DNA from 3 places in the Synechococcus sp. CS-603 genome. Region 2 is predicted to be linked to each of the others. Evidence: riboswitches for the same ligand, from Rfam matches in the RefSeq annotation. Region 2 holds a riboswitch; each other region holds the start of a gene.

Evidence for each region. Region 2 has a riboswitch for cobalamin ahead of ACXMDM_RS11455 (fatty acid desaturase). Riboswitches for the same ligand answer to the same signal wherever they lie in the genome.
Region 1: another riboswitch for cobalamin. It lies ahead of ACXMDM_RS10510 (HupE/UreJ family protein); the one in region 2 lies ahead of ACXMDM_RS11455 (fatty acid desaturase).
Region 3: another riboswitch for cobalamin. It lies ahead of ACXMDM_RS10470 (energy-coupling factor ABC transporter permease); the one in region 2 lies ahead of ACXMDM_RS11455 (fatty acid desaturase).

Annotation. Positions count from the first base shown of each region.
Region 1 is NZ_OZ376778.1:1,999,013-2,002,277, forward strand. Features, by position in the region: gene ACXMDM_RS10500 (DoxX family protein) at 1-395, shown strand, start outside; gene ACXMDM_RS10505 (CobW family GTP-binding protein) at 485-1,618, shown strand; cobalamin riboswitch at 1,626-1,817, shown strand; gene ACXMDM_RS10510 (HupE/UreJ family protein) at 1,854-2,477, shown strand; gene ACXMDM_RS10515 (hypothetical protein) at 2,554-2,706, shown strand; gene ACXMDM_RS10520 (extracellular solute-binding protein) at 2,954-3,265, shown strand, end outside.
Region 2 is NZ_OZ376778.1:2,169,852-2,173,116, reverse strand. Features, by position in the region: gene ACXMDM_RS11465 (DUF3721 domain-containing protein) at 1-410, shown strand, start outside; gene ACXMDM_RS11460 (hypothetical protein) at 416-781, opposite strand; gene ACXMDM_RS11455 (fatty acid desaturase) at 840-1,865, opposite strand; cobalamin riboswitch at 2,082-2,256, opposite strand; gene ACXMDM_RS11450 (hypothetical protein) at 2,403-2,699, opposite strand; gene ACXMDM_RS11445 (hypothetical protein) at 2,885-3,265, shown strand, end outside.
Region 3 is NZ_OZ376778.1:1,994,177-1,997,441, forward strand. Features, by position in the region: gene ACXMDM_RS10465 (iron uptake porin) at 1-1,135, shown strand, start outside; cobalamin riboswitch at 1,210-1,358, shown strand; gene ACXMDM_RS10470 (energy-coupling factor ABC transporter permease) at 1,420-2,139, shown strand; gene ACXMDM_RS10475 (energy-coupling factor ABC transporter substrate-binding protein) at 2,144-2,503, shown strand; gene cbiQ (cobalt ECF transporter T component CbiQ) at 2,500-3,265, shown strand, end outside.

The sequences.
Region 1 (3,265 bases), 170 kb from region 2:
ATGTGGAGCCACTGCACCTGCCCTTTCCAATCCTGATGGCCAACGTGGCCGGCCTCTCTGAGGTGATCGGCTCCTGGTTCTTGATCCTCGGCTTCCTCTCGCCCATCGGCGCCCTGGCCCTGGTGGGCACGATGTCTGTGGCGGGATACCACCACATCCTCACCAGTGGCTTCAACATCTATCTGATGGAGCTGGTGGTGCTCTATTTCGGAGGCAGCCTGGCGATCCTGCTGATGGGCCCCGGCCGCATCTCCTTCGATGCCGGCATCGTTACTGGCCTTCTGCAAACCGATGTAGAGCAGGAGTCATTCTTTTCTTCCACCACCGGCCAGCCCATCCCAGTCGAAGTGTCTGATCGGCAAGCAGCCAGCAGGCCAACCGCCGGGCGGCGCTGATCCACGCCAAGGGGCGGCTCCAGGGCATCAGGCTGGTTTCAAGGCGTCAGACTGTGCGCAGAACCAGGCCTTGGGCCGTCCTCCCCTCCATGACCAGCACCACCACGGCATCAACTGCTCCAGCCCCTGATCGCACCGACGCGCTGGTTACGGGCCTGCCGGTGACCATCCTCACCGGTTTCCTTGGGGCTGGTAAAACCACCTTGCTCATCCACATCCTCAGTAATCAGGAGGGGATCAAAACCGCCGTTCTGGTCAATGAGTTTGGCGAAATCGGCATCGACAACGATCTGATCATCTCCACTGGCGACGACACGGTGGAGCTGAGCAATGGCTGCATCTGTTGCTCGATCAATGGCGAGCTGCTTGAGGCCGTTGAACGGATCCTTCAGCGCCCTGACCCCGTCGATTATCTGGTTGTTGAAACCACAGGCCTGGCTGACCCCTTACCGGTTGCCATGACCTTCCTGGGAAGTGAGCTGCGTGACAGCACCCGACTCGATTCGATCATCACTTTGATCGATGCCGAGAATTTTGATGCCGAGCTGGTGAACAGTGAGGTGGGTCGGGCCCAGATCGTCTACGGCGACATCCTCTTGCTGAACAAAGGAGATCTGGTCGAGGAAGAGCGCTTGCTGGCGTTGGAGCAGCAGCTTCTCGAGATCAAGCCGGAAGCTCGGATCCTGCGTTCGATCAAGGGGGCAGTTCCGCTGCCCTTGCTCCTCAGCGTTGGGTTGTTCGAATCCGACCGGATGGCGGAGGAGCAAGCCGCCGAAGCCGCGCACGATCACAGCCACGACGAGCATCACGGCCATGACCATGGGCATCACCATGATCACGGGCATGACCACGGCCATAACCACGAATCCAGCCACGCTGCAGAAGACCCCGCAGAACACCCGTCAGACCATCTGGCGATCGAAGGCTTCACGTCGCTGTCGTTTGCAGCAGAAGGCCCCTTTGGCTTGCGCAAATTTCAGAATTTTCTCGACAATCAACTGCCGCCCGGGGTGTTTCGCGCCAAAGGCATCCTCTGGTTCAAGGAAAGTGAGCGGCGCCATGTGTTCCACCTGGCCGGTAAGCGTTTCTCGATCGACGACAGCGACTGGCCTGGTGAGCGCAAGAACCAGTTGGTGCTGATCGGCAAAAACCTCGACCACGCCAAATTGCGTGAGCAGCTGCGGGCGTGTGTTTCCAAGGACGCCGGCAAGGGATTCGGCTGATCAGCCCCCATACTTGCCATGCAGTGGTTCCCCGGATTCAGCCTGGGGAGGCAACGAGGAAAGTCCGGTGCGGGTCAATCTCCCCAGGGGGATGACCACTCCAGTCCGGCACTGTCCCGCAGCTGTGATGGACCCGGTCAAAAGCTTCGGCCTTGAATCCTGTCCTCAGTCAGAACGCTCGCCCTGTTTCGCCCCTTTTCCATCCCATCGCCGGCGCGGACCGGTCGTACCCACCATGCCAACACCTTCCTTCCTGTCTCCCTCTGGCCGGCAACTCGGCCTGGCAGCCTGCGCCGGCCTGGGGCTGAGTCTGATCGGGGCCGTACCTGCCTCCGCCCACTCCATCGCTGGCGCCGGTTTGGCAACGGGCTTCAGCCATCCGCTGCTGGGGCTTGATCACCTGCTGCTGCTGGTCGGGGTCGGGGCTTCGGCCTCCTTCATCAGCTCAACGCTGTTGCTCTATGCCCTGGCAGGCGCTGCGTTGGGCTCCCTGTTCGGCCTCAGCGGTGGCCAGCTGCCCCTGGCGGAACTGGTCGCGGCCCTGGCTGTCTCGCTGCTCGGTCTGCTGATCCTGCGCAGCCGCCGCCAGGCCGGCGCCCCGCCCGCCACCCTCTACGGGCTGGTGGTGATGGGTTCAGTCGCCGTTCACGCCATGCTGCATGGCCATGAAGCCAGTGGAGCCAACAGCTGGTGGCTGGGTGCTTTCCTGGCCTCAACCCTGGTGGTTGGCGTCAGTTATGGGGTGCTGCGCAAGCTCGGCACAGTCTGGACCCTGCGGCTCGCTGGACTGCTCAGCCTCGCTGGCGGGGTCCTCGCCCTGGCCCAGATCGAGGCCTTGCGGGCCGTCGGTGCCGGTTAACCGGCCTCGGTTGGCAACGATTGGAACAAATTTGCCGCCGATCCTGGCTATTCTTTGGAGACTAAACGCCGGAGACATGGCTGAACTTCTGCTCTTGACCGGCGTCTTCGCCCTGTTTGGCCTCGCCCTGTGGCTCACCACCGACTCCGATGACGACAACTCCGGAGGTGGTCTGATGCAGCCTTCTCTTGTTCCGATCCCGATCCGCTCCTCCAATCGCACCCGCTGAGCGCTTAGCCATCACTTCCCCCGATCTTTGGATCGGGGTTTTTTTATGGGAGCTTGGGCCGCGCCTCCCTTGAAATCACAGGCGGACCATCAGCCGTAGCAAAAGCTACGTTCAGCTGCCCTAATTGATCGGCCCGTTGCTTATGGGGTTCCCTAACTTCAGCCAATTGACGCCTGAGCCGAAGCCGGCGTCTGAATCTGAGGATGCAGGTCCCCAGCATCCCTACTAATGCACATCTAACTCACCCATGCCCACCCACGTTGACCAGTCCAAGACAAAGCATCGCGGCCTCTCCGCCCTGCTGGTGGCTGCGACAGTCGGAGCCCTTGGAATCGCCACGATCGCTTGCACCCCATCGGAAGACTCGCAGCAGACGAAGGAGGTGAATGTCTACTCCGGACGGCACTACAACACGGACAAAGAGCTTTACAAACAGTTCACCGAAGAGACCGGCATCAAGGTGAATCTGCTGGAAGCCAAGGACGACGAATTGCTGGCGCGGCTCAAGACCGAGGGAAACAACAGCCCGGCCGATGTGCTGGTGCTGGTCGATGCGGCC
Region 2 (3,265 bases):
AATGCGGCGGTAAGCCGAAGCTGGTGGCGATCGGCATCGCCCCCTTGGGGATCATCTCGATCGGGATTGTGCCCATGGGTGTGGTGAGCATCGGCGTGGTGCCGATGGGCGTGGTCAGCCTTGGCCTCGTTGGCATGGGCGTGATCAACGCCACCGTGGTTGGCATGGGCGTGCTGATCGCCGGCGTCAATGTGATGGGGGTGTGGTGGACCGGCATGGAGGGCATGGGACCGTTCCGGCTTGGTGGTGAAGCCGCCCAGGTGCATCACCATCACGGCCAGCCCAGCGGCAACTTTTTCGCCTACCCCACCCGTGAAGAAGCCCTGCTCAAGGCCCGTGAACTCGGTTGTCAAGGCGCCCATCCCATGGGAAGGCTGTGGATGCCCTGCGAAGAGCATCCCGAACCCTGAAAGCCTTAGGAATGCATAGCGCAAGCGAACTCTGACCAGCGCCTCTCCACTTGCTCAAAGCAGGCCGGCGGTGCTGTGCGCAGGTTCCTGAGCAGGGCGATCAGCTCACAGCCATGGCCACAAAGCATCACCACCACTTCCCGGGCTGGGTCGTAGGTGTTGAGGGCGTCCAGGCTGGGGTTGATGGCTTCAGGCCCCAGGCCATGGCGCCGCAGCCGAGCCGCCACCTGATCGCGACCCAGATACTGCCGGCTGAAGGTCACGCTCTGGTAGCGCCAGTCCAGCTCCAGCGGAACTGGACTGGCGAGCTCACAAAACAGCATCCCGGCTCCGCTGTCGCCGTAGCCCTGCCAGGCGGCATGGCCGATCAACAGGCTGTTTTGCTCAAGAAACCGAGGTTCCCAAGACCGTGAGCATGGTGAGGCAGGCTCATGAAATGGCATGGGCCTGCTCTGGTAGCGGCACCAAGCGCTGGGCGGCCCGATCCCAGAGGATGAATTTGCCGCACGCGAGCATGTCGCCCAATCGGAGTGTGGGCACATCGCGCAGCAGCTCTGCGTTGGCGAGATGGGCAGCTCTGAGGTTGTAGTTCGGAATGCCTTCCGAGAGATGGTGGATGTTGTGATAGCCGATGTCGGCGGTGAACCAGCGCAACAACACCGGCATCTGCAGGTAACTGGTGCCTTCAAGTGCCCCTTTCATCTTGCTCCAGCCCTCGCTGGGATGGGCATAGGTCCCTTCGAAGATGTGCTGCACATAGAAGATCCAGATGAACAGCATCGCGGCAAAGGCCAACGTGATGGCATACAGCCCCAGCACGAATCCGTAACCCCAGGCTTGGCCGGCCAGGATGAGAATGCCGATCACACAGACGCTGTTAAGCAGCTGCTCCCAGAACTCGGCTGTGCGGGGGATAGCCCGGGCGCGCACGGCGGCGCCGATCGCCTGCAGCAGGGCCAGCCGCGGTTGGATGGCGAGGTAATAGAAGCCCCCGGGGAAGGCCATCAGAGGATGGCGCAATAGCCCATAGATCCGCTGCTGCTTTGAATCGAGCCGGGCGAAGTCTTCGCTGGAGAGGAAGTCAGCTACGCCGCGGTAACGCTCCCAGTCGCCATTGGTGCGGTGGTGGAAGGCATGATCCGCCGACCAGGCCACCTGGGGAATGGCGTTGACCAATCCGAGCAGGAAGCCACCGATCTGGTTCAGCCGGCGGCTGCGAAACAGCGACTGGTGGCCGCAGTCATGCATCAATGAAAAGCAACGCAGGGAGAAGAGAACCAGCAGAACCAAAATGAACGGAAGCGCCCAGATGGCGTGCCCCGCAGCCTGAATGGCCAGGGCCCAGAGCAATAAGTAGGGCCCGACGGCGCTGAGGATCTGCAGCGCGCCGCGGCGATTGCTACTGCGGATATAAGGGGCCAGAACGAAGTCGGCCCGCCGGTGGTCGGTGGTCATGCGCGGGGGCAATGGGGAAGGGAAGACGAAGGCCGTGAGCAGATTCGTGAGCGGATCGCCGTCAACCGCTCTGAACGGTCAGGCAGGGCGTCGGCCTTGGGGCAGGGCGTTTAAGGAACAGTGGACATCTCAGCGGGGCGGAAGCCCGCGCGGCATGAGGCTTTGGTCCTTGAACTGGAAGGTTTGGTCATCGTGGGAGCCGGTCCGCGCCGGTGGAGATGGGGGATAACGACGGCGAGCGTTCTGACTGAGGGGTCGTCCTGTCAGGGAGCCCCATCACAGCTGCGGGACAGCGCTGGATTCGAAAAGGGCCCGAAAACCCTCTTCCCACCAGACTTTCCTCGTTTCCTTCAGGGTGTGAACCGCTGAAACCGTCCCCCCCATTCTGGACCGTATGGGTTCCCATCGGCAGCCACCTGGGCCTGCCGGTGTTCATACGCTGGGTTTGGACCCTGTGGCGCTAGCCAGAGCAGCCGTTGACTTCAACGTTGGGCTCGACCAATGAGGCCTTCATCAACGCCTAGCGGTCGTTCATGGTCAGTTGGATTCTGGACGCAACGGCACAAAAATCCGATTGCCATTCGCCTTGTTGGTGAACACGGCATTGCCTTGAACGAACACCTGCCGCTCCCAGACTCCACCGAGTGTGTCCTGCAGGGTGGAATAGGGGAAGCCTTCCTTCTCGATGCGATAGGTCATCGTTTTGCCGTCGTTCCAGAGGATGCGCACGCTGCCGTCAGGGGAGTGGGTGTCGCGACAGCCGATCGGCTGGTCATTGAAGGCGCAGGCCTTCCACCCCTCGGCGCGGCCAATCGGCACCAAAGCGCAGACCAACCAGCCAGACGACAGGACGACACGTCCCAGAAGCAGTCTCAACATCATGGTGCCGGCACACTCCTTCAAGTATCGCTACAGCACCGGCAGCTCTAAGCGCTTGAGCAGGCTCTGTACTGAGTTGGCATCGCCGGCCGACAGAGCTCATAGTCTGAAAGAATTTTGGCATGGCCACCTAGAAAACGATGCCCCATTGGAGCGATCTCAAGTCCAAACTGGCCGACCTTGACCGGGCCAGATTGATTGGTCTGGTGCACGATCTCTACGCTGCAAGCAAAGACAACCAAGCGTTACTGCATGCACATTTTTCCATTGGTAGCGATGCACTCCAGCCTTTCAAGGCCACCATCAATCGCTGGTTACGGCCGGATATTTTGATGAATCAAGACATTTCGGTAGCCAAGGCCAAGAAAGCAATTTCGGACTACAAAAAGGCGGCCGATCAACCGGAGAACCTCGCCGAGTTGATGGTGTTTTACTGTGAGTGCGCTGCCGGATTCAGCCATGATGTAGGCCTAGAAGATGAAGGCTACTTCGATGCGCTGGTGCGGATGTTTGAGCGGGCA
Region 3 (3,265 bases), 180 kb from region 2:
CACCACCACCAAGCTCAGCGGCCTGGCCACCTTTGTGGTGGGGGCCAACGCCTTCAGCGGCAGCGCCAATGCCGAGGTGGACTCCGCCCGCGCCCAGGTGGGGGCCACCACCTTCAGCTACGACCTGCAGCTCAGCCTTGACACCAGCTTCACCGGCAAGGACCTGCTGCGCTCGATCCTGCGGGCCGGCAACTTCAGCGATTCGGTCTTCGGTGGCGCCGGACCAACCGGCGGCATCGCCGGCTTGGAAGTGGCCTTCCAGGAAGACTCCGGCCCCAATTCCGTGGGCATCGACAAGCTCTACTACCAGACACCACTCGGCGCCGGCTTCACCGCCACCGTTGGCGGCCGCGTTGGCCAGGAAGACATGCTCGCCCTTTGGCCCAGCGTCTATCCAGCTGACACCGTCTTGAACGTGCTCACCCTCAACGGGGCACCGGTGGCCTACAACAAAAACCTCGGTGCCGGTGCCGGCCTCTGGTGGCAGTCCAACGGCTTCAGTGTCAGCGCCAACTACGTGGCGGCCAACGGCAACCTCGGCAATCCCAGTGAGGGTGGCATCGGCACCAACGCCTCCGCCGGCACCGGCACCGTTCAGATCGGTTACGGCGCCGAGCAGTGGGGCCTCGCCGCGATCTATTCCTACCTACAGGCCGGCGTCGATGTGCCTGGCGCCACGCCTTTCACCGCAGCAGCCCTGGTGGAGAACCCCGCCAGTCGCACCAATGCCGTTGGCCTCAGTGGTTACTGGCAACCGGCCAACTCCGGCTGGATTCCCTCGATCAGCGCTGGCTGGGGGATCAACACCACCTCCTACGACAGCGATCAGAGTGATGGTGCGTTGACCACCAGTCAGTCGTGGATGGTGGGGCTGCAGTGGAGCGATGCCTTCTTTAAGGGCAATGCCCTCGGCATGGCCGTGGGACAACCGGTGTTTGCCACCGCCCTGCAGGGCGGCGAGACCCCCAACGACGGCAATTTCGCTTGGGAGTGGTGGTACAAGGTTCAAGTCACCGACAACATTTCGGTGACCCCAGCGCTCTTCTACCTCAGCCGCCCTTTGGGTCAGGACACACCCTCGGGTGAGAGCTTCCGCCAGCTTGGCGGGCTCGTGAAAACCACCTTCCAGTTTTGATCGCCCGGTCTTAACTATGAAATTGGTCTGGCAACGATCGATCAACCTTCGTGGCCGCCCGTTCCACCAACCTTCATAATCAGATTCGAAACGGTTTCAGCGGGGAACAGCCGCTGAAGGCAACAGGGAAAGTGCCGTTCGAATCGGCCGCTGTCCCGCAACTGTGATTTGGCTTGTTTTCAAGTCGATAAGTCAGGATTCCTGCCGTTTTGCACAATCCAACCGTCTAACCTGCGAGGCACAGTGTGACGACTTTCAAGGCTAAGTCGGCCAGTCTTTTTGGCATGGCAGCACTCAGTGCCGCCATTGTTTTGCTTTCTCCAGCACCTGCCCAGGCGATGCACATCGCTGAGGGGTTTTTGCCTTTTTCTTGGGCCGTCTTCTGGTGGCTGGTGTCCCTGCCATTCCTGCTGATAGGGATGCGCTCGATGGCTCGAATCACCCGTGAGCATCCCGAATTGAAGCTGCTGCTGGCGCTGGCCGGCGCCTTCACCTTCGTGCTCTCCGCCCTGAAGCTGCCCTCGGTGACAGGCAGTTGCTCCCACCCCACCGGAACAGGGCTGGGGGCGATCTTGTTCGGTCCCTGGGTGATGACCGTGCTCGGATCCGTCGTGCTGCTGTTTCAGGCGTTGTTGCTGGCCCATGGCGGCCTTACCACCCTGGGCGCCAACATGTTTTCGATGGCGATCGTTGGTCCGCTGGTGGCCTGGCTGGTGTTCCGCAGCCTCAATTCAACCGGCAACACACGCCTGGCCGTCTTCGCAGCGGCGGCCCTGGCTGATCTCGCCACCTATGTGGTCACCGCCGGCCAGCTGGCCCTGGCCTTTCCCGCTGCCAGTGGTGGATTCAGCGCCTCATTCCTGAAGTTCGGCAGTATTTTCGCGATCACCCAGCTGCCCCTTGCGATCACCGAAGGTCTGCTCACAGTGCTGGTCTGGAACTGGCTGCAGAACTACGGCCAACGCGAACTGACCACCCTCCAACAGCTCGCCCAGAAGGCCTGAAACCATGACAAACCCCAAACCCCAACAACGGGCGCAGCACAACTGGCTGCTGGTGGCCGGCGTGCTGGCCCTGACGATCTTTCCTTTGCTGTTCGTTCGCGGTGAGTATGCCGGCTCTGATGGCCAGGGTCAGGAGGCGATCGAAACGCTTCAGCCCAACTATGAAGCCTGGTTTGAGCCCCTCGTCGAGCTGCCCAGCTCGGAGATCGAGAGCCTGCTCTTTTCCAGCCAGGCAGCCCTGGGAGCCGGTGTGATCGGCTACGTGATCGGTCTCTATCGGGGCCGCAGCGAAGGCAGGAACCAGACCGATTCGGTCTCCAAGTCCACGTGCTCCAAGCCAAAGGATGAGCCTTCGGCTCTATGAGCCACGTCCTCGATGCCCTGGCCCACGGCAATCGCCTCAGGGGGTTGCCACCGGGCCAGAAGTTGGCCTTTTCGGGGATCCTGCTCGCGCTGGCCTTGGTAGCTCCAGCCCCGATCCAGCTGCTGCTCACGTTGTGGGTTGGCGTCTGGATCGTGGGCCATGCCGCCATTCCAGCGCGCCTCTACCTGCCGATCCTGCTGCTGCCCCTTGGTTTTGCCGTGGCCAGCCTGCCGGCCCTGCTGCTTGGCCTGGTGGGAAGCGAGAACTTCGCCAGCGTCCAGGCCGACGTCTGGCAAGGCCTGGGCCATCCGCTGGGGGGCTGGACCTTGTATGTCAGCAAGCTTGGAATCAACCAGGCCTCGTTGCTGCTGACCCGTTCGCTTGCGGCCACCAGTGCGATGCTCTTCCTGCTGCTGACCACGCCGATCCACGAGCTGATCGGGGTACTGCGCAAGCTGCGTTGGCCGCCGCTGCTGCTGGAGTTGATGGTTTATGTCTATGGCTTCATCTTCACGTTGATGGCCATTGTTGAAGACATCCACGTGGCCCAACAGGCCCGTTCGGGCTACATCAGCTGGAAACGATCTCTACACAGCTTCGCTCTGCTGATCGGTCAATTGCTCGAGCGTTCCTTGAACTCCTATCGCTCCTTGTCCATGGGCCTGGCCGCCCGGGGCTTCCGCTCCGAGTTGCGCGTGATCAGCGGTCAAAGCTTTCGTCGCTCCCGGAGCCTGGAAGCGGAGGCTGTTGCTGGAATCCTGC